2 linked regions of the Myxosarcina sp. GI1 genome follow. Each later gene encodes a partner of the first gene's protein in a complex. Links are inferred from orthologs where the notes say so. Each region holds a gene or a part of one and is shown on either strand. Other genes may lie near its edges.

What was found.
Region 2: the proteins of pabB (region 1) and KV40_RS13735 are in contact, whole or in part, in a solved structure (PDB 8RP0), measured with the Escherichia coli proteins. The link is inferred for Myxosarcina sp. GI1 from one-to-one orthologs.

What each region holds. Positions count from the first base shown.
Region 1 is NZ_JRFE01000024.1:252,173-260,338, forward strand. What follows is about bases 3,146-6,099. They hold pabB (aminodeoxychorismate synthase, component I), read right to left. Parts: upstream 5,399-6,099; coding sequence 3,893-5,398; downstream 3,146-3,892. Other genes in these bases: KV40_RS18490 (phosphatase PAP2 family protein), read left to right, coding at 3,146-3,804; KV40_RS18500 (energy-coupling factor transporter transmembrane protein EcfT), read right to left, coding at 5,415-6,099. Also shown: KV40_RS18475 (extracellular solute-binding protein), read left to right, coding at 1-369; KV40_RS18480 (hypothetical protein), read left to right, coding at 672-1,037; KV40_RS18485 (ATP-dependent DNA helicase RecQ), read left to right, coding at 1,186-2,661; more of KV40_RS18490, read left to right, coding at 3,106-3,145; more of KV40_RS18500, read right to left, coding at 6,100-6,344; KV40_RS18505 (MoaD/ThiS family protein), read right to left, coding at 6,487-6,762; thrC (threonine synthase), read right to left, coding at 6,800-8,098. UniProt on the Escherichia coli protein: Part of a heterodimeric complex that catalyzes the two-step biosynthesis of 4-amino-4-deoxychorismate (ADC), a precursor of p-aminobenzoate (PABA) and tetrahydrofolate.
Region 2 is NZ_JRFE01000017.1:195,866-198,627, forward strand. The notes cover bases 18-2,723. They hold KV40_RS13735 (aminodeoxychorismate/anthranilate synthase component II), read right to left. Parts: upstream 1,813-2,723; coding sequence 1,222-1,812; downstream 18-1,221. Other genes in these bases: KV40_RS13720 (hypothetical protein), read right to left, coding at 18-66; KV40_RS13725 (hypothetical protein), read right to left, coding at 151-363; KV40_RS13730 (MBL fold metallo-hydrolase), read right to left, coding at 429-1,202; KV40_RS13740 (diacylglycerol kinase family protein), read right to left, coding at 1,828-2,286; ybeY (rRNA maturation RNase YbeY), read right to left, coding at 2,455-2,723. Also shown: more of KV40_RS13720, read right to left, coding at 1-17; more of ybeY, read right to left, coding at 2,724-2,762. UniProt on the Escherichia coli protein: Part of a heterodimeric complex that catalyzes the two-step biosynthesis of 4-amino-4-deoxychorismate (ADC), a precursor of p-aminobenzoate (PABA) and tetrahydrofolate.

The DNA of each region.
Region 1 (8,166 bases):
CGCTATACAGATATCGAATTTGTTATTCCTCGTTCGGGTACATCTCTCTGGACAGATTTGTGGGTAAAGCCACGACTACCCGAAAGTTCTGAGATAAATAAAGCTCTTAGTTCTACGATCGCTCAATGGATTGATTTTTGCTGGCAGCCCAAAACTGCACGGCAGATATCCTTATTTACCAATGGTACTTCACCAATTTTGATAGGTACCAAACTCCAAGACTTACCTGAGAGTTTACGAGATAATCTACTATTAAGTTCGGCAGCAATAAATTTTGATGACAGCGAGTTTTTATTACCTTTAAGCGATCGATCTGAGCAGCAATATCGCAATCTATGGCTAAAAATTAGGCGCTTGACTTCTACATAAAAAAAGTTAGCATCAAGCAAAATGCTTACTAATTCTGTCAAATCTAAAAAATTTATTACGTACTACATTTTGTTGGAGTACGTAATAAAAAACATTGACATAATCTTCAAAAAAAATCTTTATTGTTAGATTGCAAACCAGGTTGTGCCGCTACCTGTAGATAGCTGATGTTTACTCATCAGCTAAATTCTCGAACCAATTTTTGGATCTGAGTCACAGACATCTGACTAAACTTTAAACAAAATTTTATTAGTTTCTTATAGACATAACAATATTAAATTAAAACAGTAAAAAATACTGTAATGTATTACAAATTTAATCCTAAAAACCATATATGCTCTCTAACCTGGACTGGACTTCTTTTTGCAAGTCAAGTAAGTTCTGGAGGTAGCGCATTTGAAGCGGTCTTAGCTCCAGTTGTTATGGGACTACCAACAGTTTTTGTCGGTATAAATATTCGTGAAAAAGCTGAAAAAAATAAAAGAGATAGAATTGTTAGATCGATTAACCAGAATAAAGAAGTAACGGCTAGTGAAGTAGCTAATCTACTAAATTTATCTGGTTCAGAAGCGAGAAATATCTTAGACTCCTTAGTAATGGAAGAACGTATTGAAATAACTAATCGTTTGACAGATATGAAAGTAATATATATACCAGCAGAATATTAGGATTGTTTATCTACGAATATTATTCTAGTTAATGCAGAATATTCGATCTGACATTTATGGTTTGTTCACTTTGGCATTGACAAAGTCAGAGGATATCAGTTGCTAAAAAGAGTAGTCTCTCTGACGAGTAGACCAAAAGAAGCATAGCATGAAGGTCTCTTTAAATCGCGAAAATAACCGTCAAAGAATGGATCGAGCAAAAGCCACTTTTCAAAAAATTTGGGGCTATGAAGATTTTCGTTACCCTCAAGGTGAAATAATTCGGACTCTGTTAGCGGGAAAAGACGCATTAGTAATTTTGCCTACTGGCGGCGGTAAATCTATTTGTTTTCAGCTACCAGCACTCTTACAAACGGGATTAACTATAGTTGTATCTCCGTTAGTAGCTTTGATGGAAAACCAGGTTAAGCAACTACAACAACTCGGTTTACCTGGAGGATTGTTACACGGCGAGCTTTCCAAGCAACAGCGACAACAAACTTTACATGCGATCGCCAGACAAGAGTTGAGGTTGTTGTATCTATCGCCAGAAACTTTACTCAGCGTACCTGTTTGGAAATTAATATCCCAACCACAGATTGAAATTACAGGACTGGTTTTAGACGAAGTTCATTGTTCGATCCAGTGGGGAACTACTTTTCGTCCAGCTTATCGCCGTTTGAGTGCTGTCCGTCGCAACTTGTTAGAGTGCAAACCTGCGGGTACTAAAATCGCCGTCGCCGCCTTTACTGCTACTGCCGATCCCCAAACTCAAAAAGCGATCGCCCAAGCTTTAGAACTACAGCAGCCAGAGACTTTTTTAGTTAGTCCCTATCGTGCCAATCTCAACTTAAAAGTTCAAACTGTTTGGACACCAAAAGGTAGAAAGCAACAGGCTTTAAACTTTATTAGAACCCAAAAAAAGCGATCGGGTTTGGTTTATGTGCGATCGCGCAAGGATAGTGAAACTATAGCTAATTGGTTTAAATCTTTAAATTATGCTGCCAAAGCTTATCATGCAGGATTGAGTTCTACAGAACGCAGAGTAATAGAAAGCGACTGGCTAACAGGAAAAACTCAGTTTGTCGTTTGCACCTCTGCTTTTGGGATGGGTATTGACAAACCAGACTGTGCCTGGGTAGTTCACTGGCACGCACCAGAATTACTTGCCGAGTATATTCAAGAAGTAGGGAGAGGAGGCAGAAATGGTAAGCTTGCAGAGGCTTTAACTTTAGTTAGCGAACCAACTGGTTGGCTAAATCCTGAAGATAAGCAGCGCAGTCAGTTTTTTAGCCAACGTTTGCAAAAACAATATCAGCAAGCCAGACAAATAGCCAAAAAAATTCCAGCCCAGGGAGCGTTCGAAGCGATTGTCAAGCAAAATCCCCATGCTGAAATTGCTTTGGGAGTTCTCCATAGTTTGGGTATGGTTTATTGGCAAAGTCCTTTTTACTATCAGAAAAAGGCTACTACCATTAGTGTAAATCGTTTATTAGCAGAGCGAAAACACTCTGTCGAACAGTTACAACAATATTTAAAAACTACACAATGTCGCTGGCAATTTTTATTATTGTCTTTTGGTTTTACTAAAGAAGCGGCGAATTTTAGCTGTGGTCACTGCGATAACTGTTTGAAAAATAAGTAAATAAGTTTAACAATCGGCGCAGCAACTGAGTACGGCAAATTAAAGTTAGCTGTTTTTTGCGATCTATATACAGACAAGCTAATATTTGTTCGACTGAAAATTTCACAAACTGAAAATTATTTGCTTAATAACTCAGACCATTTGAAAGTTATGATTTTTGGTAAAGCAATACAAACTGTTGTATTGATTAGAATCATTGACCATAAAGTAAAATCGTTAACTACCATAGCTTTTTCTCTTTGTTTAGTATGGATTGAAGTGGCTTTTTTCTATACCCTTATATTATGAAGGAAAATATTCAAATAGCAATCATTAACAAGTTAAAATTTTTTCTAACAAGAATAAGTTTTGTTTATGTATAAATACTTGTAATAAAAGTTTATATTTTCAAAAGCGATCGCTCGCGTCCTCAAACATTAGTCAACCCGCTTGTTAAATATCAAAATGATCCGTTCTTTAATTAGTTTTTGGGTAAACCACATACATCCCAAAATTAGTTCTTTAATTACTACCATCGGTATTGTGGGCTTAGTTATTTCTCTATCAATCTTATTTATCCTTACCGAGTTAGCTCATGAAGTTCTCGAAAAAGATGCTTTTGATTTTGACGAATCGATATTACTGTCAATTCATTCTGTAGCTAATCCTTACTTAGATCGAGTGATGCTAACCGTAACTCATTTAGCTAATCCCACTGCTGTTCTTGTTGTTTTCGGAGTTAGTTCGCTCTTACTTTTGTGGCAACGTTATTATATAGAATTGGTAATGCTGGCGATCGCCTCTTTTGGTGCTTATATTCTCAATACAGAACTAAAACTGTTGTTTGTCAAAGTTCGCCCTCAACTATGGACTCAGTTAATTACAGAAACCTCTTTTAGTTTTCCTAGCGGTCATGCTTTGGGTTCGATCGTACTCTATGGCTTTATTGCTTATTTGCTAGCCAAAGAATATTCTAAATTTGCTGCTTTAATTTACACTGTGGCGACAACTTTAATTGCTGCTATTGGCTTGAGCCGCCTTTATTTAGGAGTACATTGGCCCACAGATATAATTGCAGGATACGGAGTTGGTTTTTTATGGTTGATAAGCTGCATTACGATGTTAAAGTTACGCCGAGTCGAGCAGGGTTCGGAAACAGTATAAAATTCGTAGGAAGCAAGGCACTGCTTTGCCCGTATGGGAATTTGCATGGAGAGAGTAAAACATTGCCTTACCCGTACGGGATCGGGAATTATAATTTGCTTAAAGCTGCTATCTGTGCTTCGGCTTTGTTTAAAGATTCATGCCATTCTTTTTCGGGATCGCTGTCGGCAACGATACCCGCACCAACCTGTCCGTAAACCATTGCCGTAGTATTAGGTTTGGCAGAATTGATATAGAGAAGGCTGCGAATTAGGATATTTAAATCTAAATTACCTCGGCAATCTAAGTAACCACAAGAACCATAAAACAGGCTGCGCCTTACTGGTTCTAATTCTTCAATAATTTCCATACAGCGTACTTTCGGGCAGCCCGTAATAGTTCCGCCAGGAAACATAGCGCGAATTAGATCGACAGCGTTGCGATCGCTCGGCAAAATACCTCTGACATTACTAACCAGGTGCATTACGTGACTGTAACGTTCGATCTCCAGTAGTTCATCTACCGTTACCGAACCCCACTGACATACTCGACCTAAATCGTTACGTTCCAGGTCTACTAACATAACGTGTTCGGCTCTTTCTTTGCTATTTGACACTAGTTCGCCAGCTAAAACGCTATCGCTCTCAGTTGTCTTACCTCTGGGTCTAGTTCCTGCTATTGGTCTGGTTTCGGCTACATTATCCTGCAATTTAATCAAGCGTTCGGGAGAACAGCTAACAACATCACCCCAGGGCGATCGCCAGTAGCTAGCAAAAGGCGAAGGATTTATTTGTTTTAAGTTTTGATATATCGTCCAGCTATCAGTTTTGGTTGCAGTTTGAAACCGCAAAGATAAATTGGTTTGAAAAATATCTCCTGCTTGAATATATTTTTTTGCTTGTCTGACGGCATGTTGGTATTCTAATTGTGAGGTTTGAAAAGAGAAATTTGGTAAAGTTTTTGCACTGTTGGAGCGAGGTGAAGCTTGGGGATCGACCTCGAATAAAGAGCCATAACCCCTATAGTTTTCTGTTTCTAAAAAACTTTGAGGGCGATCGACAGCTAATATAGACCGAGCAACGTTATTAGAAATAGAGGAACTAACCAAAGCAGCAAACTCCAATCTAGCTTCGAGTTCGTCTAGCTGTTGGGGAACTGTGGCTGCCAGCCAGAGAGTTTGCTGCTGATGATCTAAAACAGCAAAACAATCTGGTTCGTACCAATATGCTACAGGAAAAGGAAGGGGATCTCTATTTTTGTCAGGCAAACGTTCGATTTCCCAAGCCAGATCGTAACCCAACCAACCCAGCCACCCTCCAGTAAACGGCAGGTGAGCGATCGCGGTATTATTATTCATCTGGCAACGATCTACTAGCGAATTTAGGCTTGATAAAATCTTACCGAGTGGAAAAGTCCATAGTTGAAGTTTGCCGTCAACTAAGCGCGGTTTGCCAGCACAGATTGAATAACGAGCCAGCTTACCAGTGCGACCGACAGGACTTTCTAAAAGCGTAGCAATGCGATCGCTATGGTAAAACAACTTCTCAAAAATCTCGGCAGCAGTACGATTATTAAGTGTTTGCGATCGCCAGTACCAAGGTAACAACTGTTTCATCGAATTAAAAAATTAATTAAGCCATACCTCCAAACGACCAGCGAGCAAACCAAAAAGGAATTAAAACTGCCAAAGCCAGCCAGTCTCGCCAGCGCAACTTCAGATGATGCCACTGTACCTTATGCTCGTTAGGACTGGTAAAACCGCGTACGTCCATAGCTGTAGCAATTTGTTCGGAGCGCAACAATAGATTTTCTAATAATTTTTCAGCAACCACTAGCCAAAGCTTAAAGCTACGTCGCAGTCCGAGTTTTTTCCAGTCAATTGCTCTGGTACGGATCGATCTAACTAAATTTTGAATTTCTTCTAAAACTAAAGGAATAAAACGTAGTGAGAGAGTGAGAGTTAGAGCTATTTCCGATACAGGGAGTTTAAACCAACGTAGAGGTTTCATCAAATCTTCTAAACCTGCGGTGATTTCTTCGGGTGCTGTAGTTAATAAGTATAGGTTGGTGCTGTAAATTAAGGTAAAAAATAAGGTCGAAACCCGCACGGCTATATCTAGAGAACGACGAGTAATAGTAATTTGAGGGATGAAAAGAAAGCCAGGACGATCTACATAAGTATATCGATACGAAGTAGGCTGCGGTAGCTCTAGGGGACATTCGGCAGGATTTTCTACTGGCTCCGAACAAAATTGCGGCGTTCTGGGCTGTGATTCTACAGCCAAGCCATCAGGAGCAATACAGGCGATTGCAAAAATTAAACTGCATAGTAAAATTAACCAGCCCATCTGCTTGCGCCAGACTCTTAAAGGAATCGCTGCTGACAATGTTATTAACATAAGCAATCCTACTAATGCCAAACGCCAAACAGGATTGGCAAGTAAAGGCGCAATCAAAAATGTCATCAGCCAGGCAAGCTTAACTCTGGGATCTATTCTATGCAGCCAAGTTTCTGGTTGTTCTAAATAAAGTCCAATGGGAAGCGAGCGCAGTAAATCCATTGTTGTCGTTTATTGTTAATAGCTTCTAACCAGTATAGTAATAACTAACAGTCTATTAACCTACAATCTTATTAGCAGCAAAAAAGGTAGACTGCATAGCCTACCTCACTGTTACGGAACTATTAAATCGAAACTTGGAATTTTAGCCTCCAGCTACCGCAGGAACGATACTTACTTCGTCTCCATCATCTAGATTGGTATCCGTACCCTCTAGAAAACGAATATCTTCACTATTGACATAGAGATTGAGAAAGCGACGGGGTTTACCTGTTTCATCACAAATACGTGCCTTAATTCCAGGGCAGTTAGTTTCCAGAGAATTAATTAATTCATCAACATTACTACCACTGCACTCGATAGTAGCTTGATTGTTGGTAAATTTTTGCAAGGGGGTGGGAATTAATACTTTAACGGTCATAATTGGTCACAAACAATAAACTATGTAGTAAATGAATTTAAACAGTAACTTGCTGCCATTCAAGGCGTTCTAGAGTACGAGAACGTTCTAAAGCTCGCTCGAAACTATCGAGTTTGGGTTCGATGGTGAAAGGTTCGCCAATATAACCCTGTACGGCTTCCTGGGTTTTTAAGCCGTTACCAGTAATGTAAGCAACAGTAGTTTCATCGGGGTCAATTTTACCTGCTTCTACTAGCTTTTTCAGCACGGCAATAGTCGTACCGCCAGCGGTTTCGGTAAAGATACCTTCGGTTTCGGCAAGTAGCTTCATGCCCTCGACAATTTCAGCATCGCTAACGGATTCGATATTACCATTAGTCTTACGAGCGAGGTCTAGAGCGTACATACCGTCGGCAGGATTACCGATCGCGATCGATTTAGCAATGGTGTTGGGTTTGACTGGCTTGACAAAATCTCTACCTGCTTTAAATGCTTCGGCAATGGGAGAGCAACCGTCTGCCTGTGCGCCGCTAAAGCGGACATCTTTTGCTTCTACCAAACCTGTTTTAATAAATTCTTGAAAGCCTTTATAGATTTTAGTGTAGAGAGAACCAGAAGCCAGAGGTGCTACTACGTGGTCTGGTAGTTGCCAACCCAACTGTTCGGCAACTTCAAAACCGAGAGTTTTAGATCCTTCAGAGTAGTAAGGGCGTAAATTGATATTGACAAATCCCCATCCGTAGCTATTGCCCACTTCCGAACACAGACGGTTTACCTGATCGTAGTTGCCTTTAACTGCCATGACAGTAGGATTGTAGATTAAAGTACCGAGAACTTTTCCTGCTTCTAGGTCGGCAGGAATAAATACGCAACAGTCCATACCTGCATGGGCGGCGATCGCAGCAGTTGAATTGGCTAAATTACCAGTACTAGCACAAGATACTGTAGAGAAACCAAGTTCTCTAGCGCGGGTTAAAGCTACAGATACTACCCGATCTTTAAAGCTCAAGGTAGGCATATTGACGGCATCGTTTTTGATGTAGAGATTTTTTAGACCCAGACGACGAGCTAAACGAGTCGATTTGACTAAGGGAGTCATTCCAGTGCCAACATCGATGGGATTTTCGGTTTCTACTGGTAGAAAAGCCTTATAACGCCAAATTGAATTAGGACCTGCAGCTATGGTTTCTCTACTTACAATAGAGCGAATTGCCTCATAGTCATAAGCAACTTCTAAAGGAGAAAAGGTTTCTTCGCAAACGTGAAGTGCTTCTAAGGGATATTTTACCCCTCCTTCTTTTGATACCAAATTGGTAAAAGTCCGTGGTTTTGATGTCTTAGCTATTGCCTGGGTCATTTAATTAATTCCTGGTTTCTACTGATTCCGTGACAGTGGTTTTGATAGTAGCACAGCCAAAAAATCGA
Region 2 (2,762 bases), on another replicon or contig:
AAATTTAGAAATATCCATTATTTGCTCGGTTGCAAACCCTGTAACATTTGGAGGTATCTCGTACATAATTCATTCCAAATTAGTACATAATTAAGACCATAGAAAGATTGAGTTTTGCTTAATAGTAAAAAATTGTTATCGTAGATTTTACTAACATTTGCAGCAGCGAACACAAATCCGAAATATTGCCAGAATTGCTAACACCTCTGCTATGAGTAAAAATGATTGGGGAGTTAGACACAGTCCCCATATCAAAAGTAAGGCACCGACAATTGCCGCCGTGAGCCGCGCTACTTCTTCTGTGGTTCTAATGCCCCACCAAATTGTTCCCAAGCCTATTCCCAAAAAAAATAAGTAACTCATCTGCCGAACGAGCTTAAGTATACATAAGTTCGATAGATTTTATAGCATTATCAAAAAAGTTTAGGTTAAGTATAGTTGAGAACTCGAACTAAAGTACCTTCTTGGGGTAGATCTGTAGGCTTAATAGAAATACTATTGCTATCTAATCTTTTGACTTCCATCTCGGAAGTCAAATTTAAAAATTCTTCTACTCCTACAAGATCGCAATTTTCTTTATTAGCAGCAGCAGTAAGATACTGAGTGGGAATTACTACTTTAGGATTGAGTGCGGAAATTGCTTTTTTAGCCTGTTGGGGATCGTAGGCTTTGGCCCCACCACCGACGGGAATTAGCACCACATCGGGACTACCCATGAGAATTTTTTCTTCGATGGTAATCGGTGCTGCGGCACCGCCTAAATGCAGAATATTAATTCCTGCCTGATTCCAACGCCAGGCAGTATTTTTGCCAAAACGCCTGCCGCCTTCGCGGTCGTGTGGGGTACTGATTCCCTGAAATTTAATATTGCCTACTTGATAATCTCCAGATTGAGTAATAATTCTGGGGTTACCCGCTACTTCTTCTACCGCCCCCTCATCTAAGAGAAAGCTGCTAATTAAGACCACATCTACTTCTACCTGGGGAAGCGAATAGCCAGCAGTACAGCCTGCGGCACGAAAGGGATTGACCAAAACTTTCAAACCGTTACCTGTAAACAAAAAACAGGTATGACCAAAATACTCTATGGTTATTGATTCGCTGGTGTTTTGAGCCAGAGATTTAGAGGCAGAAACCCAGTTAGCAGCGATCGCTCCTACTGCTCCTCCCACACCATAACAGATTAACTGTCGCCGTTTCATAAACTTGTTAGCTAAATTGTCAACTGATAGATTCTAAAAAATTACGCAGTAATTGCTTGCCCGAATTAGTCAGAATACTTTCTGGATGAAATTGGACTCCTTGAATATGAGGAAAGTTCCGATGGCGTACGCCCATAATCGTCCCGTCTTCTACCCAGGCAGTTATTTCTAAAACGTCGGGTATGGAACTGCGATCGATTACCAAACTATGGTATCGCGTAGCGGTAAAAGGCGAATCGATTCCTTTAAATACGCCCACATTTTGATGGCTGACTTCGGAGGTTTTGCCGTGCATCAAGCTGGGAGCGGCAACAATTTTACCGCCAAACACCTGCCCGATACTTTGATGACCCAGACAAACTCCTAAAATAGGCAGCCTGGAGCCGAGCTTTTCGATTAACTGTAGTGAAATCCCCGCATCTTCAGGACGACCTGGACCGGGAGAAATAACTACACCATCTGGCTTTAAAGCTTCAATAGTTTCTAAATCGATGCGATCGTTCCGATACACTTTAATATCTTTGGCAACTGGAAACTCTTGTCCCAACTCTCCTAGATATTGAACTAAGTTATAAGTAAAACTATCGTAGTTGTCTATAACTATAATCAACGCCAATCTCCGTTATTAAAACGATACTAATGGCTGTAGCAGAGGGGGTAATAAAATAAACGCGGCTACTAACACCGCTGCGGTCGCACCAATTAAAACTGCCCCTGCCGCACAGTCCTTAGCAATTTTAGCGAGTTCGTGATAACTTTGCTTTACTGTTAGATCGACTACCGCTTCAATCGCCGTATTAATCAATTCTAAAACCATGACAATGGCGCATGTCAAAACAATAACTGCCATTTCCATCGGCTGAATGTGTAGATAACTGCCGAGGCTAACTGCAAGTGCGCCTATTGCTGTATGTATCCGAAAGTTCCTTTGAGTGAGAAAGGCGTATTTTACCCCTGCCCAGGCATATTTAAAACTTAAAAATAAGTTAGGTGCGACTTGCCAGGCCAACTGTCTCAAAACTGGTTTATTAGTAGAATCAGAAGTGTCTCGAACTACATTATTGAAATTGGTTGATTCGGTCATATTTAAACTAAAACCTCTAGGGTTATCCTCACACTTGCTTAACGAAATCGAAGCTAGTTTTTATTTGTTATCCTAATCCAACATTCGGTATATAGAAAAAATCTTTAACTACAAATATTTATATCGAGCGATCTTCATAGCAAATTTTGCTACTAAACGATAGCTGGACTATAAACCAACTAGGCTTAATAAATCTGACTGGCGATCGAGCATTTCAGTCAGACTAGCTTCATCTGGATGATCCCATCCTAAAAGATGCAATAAACCATGACTCGACAACCAAGCTAATTCTTTAGTTAAAGAATGATTGTGCGACTGTGCTTGTCTGAGGGCAGTATCGAGAGAAATAATAATATCTCCTAAATATAGCGGTTCGTCGAAATCTGTTATTTGGGGCATATCTGTTTCTAATGCAGCAAATGCCAAAACATCCGTCGCCCGATCTTGATGACGATATTGGCGATTAAAAGTTGCCA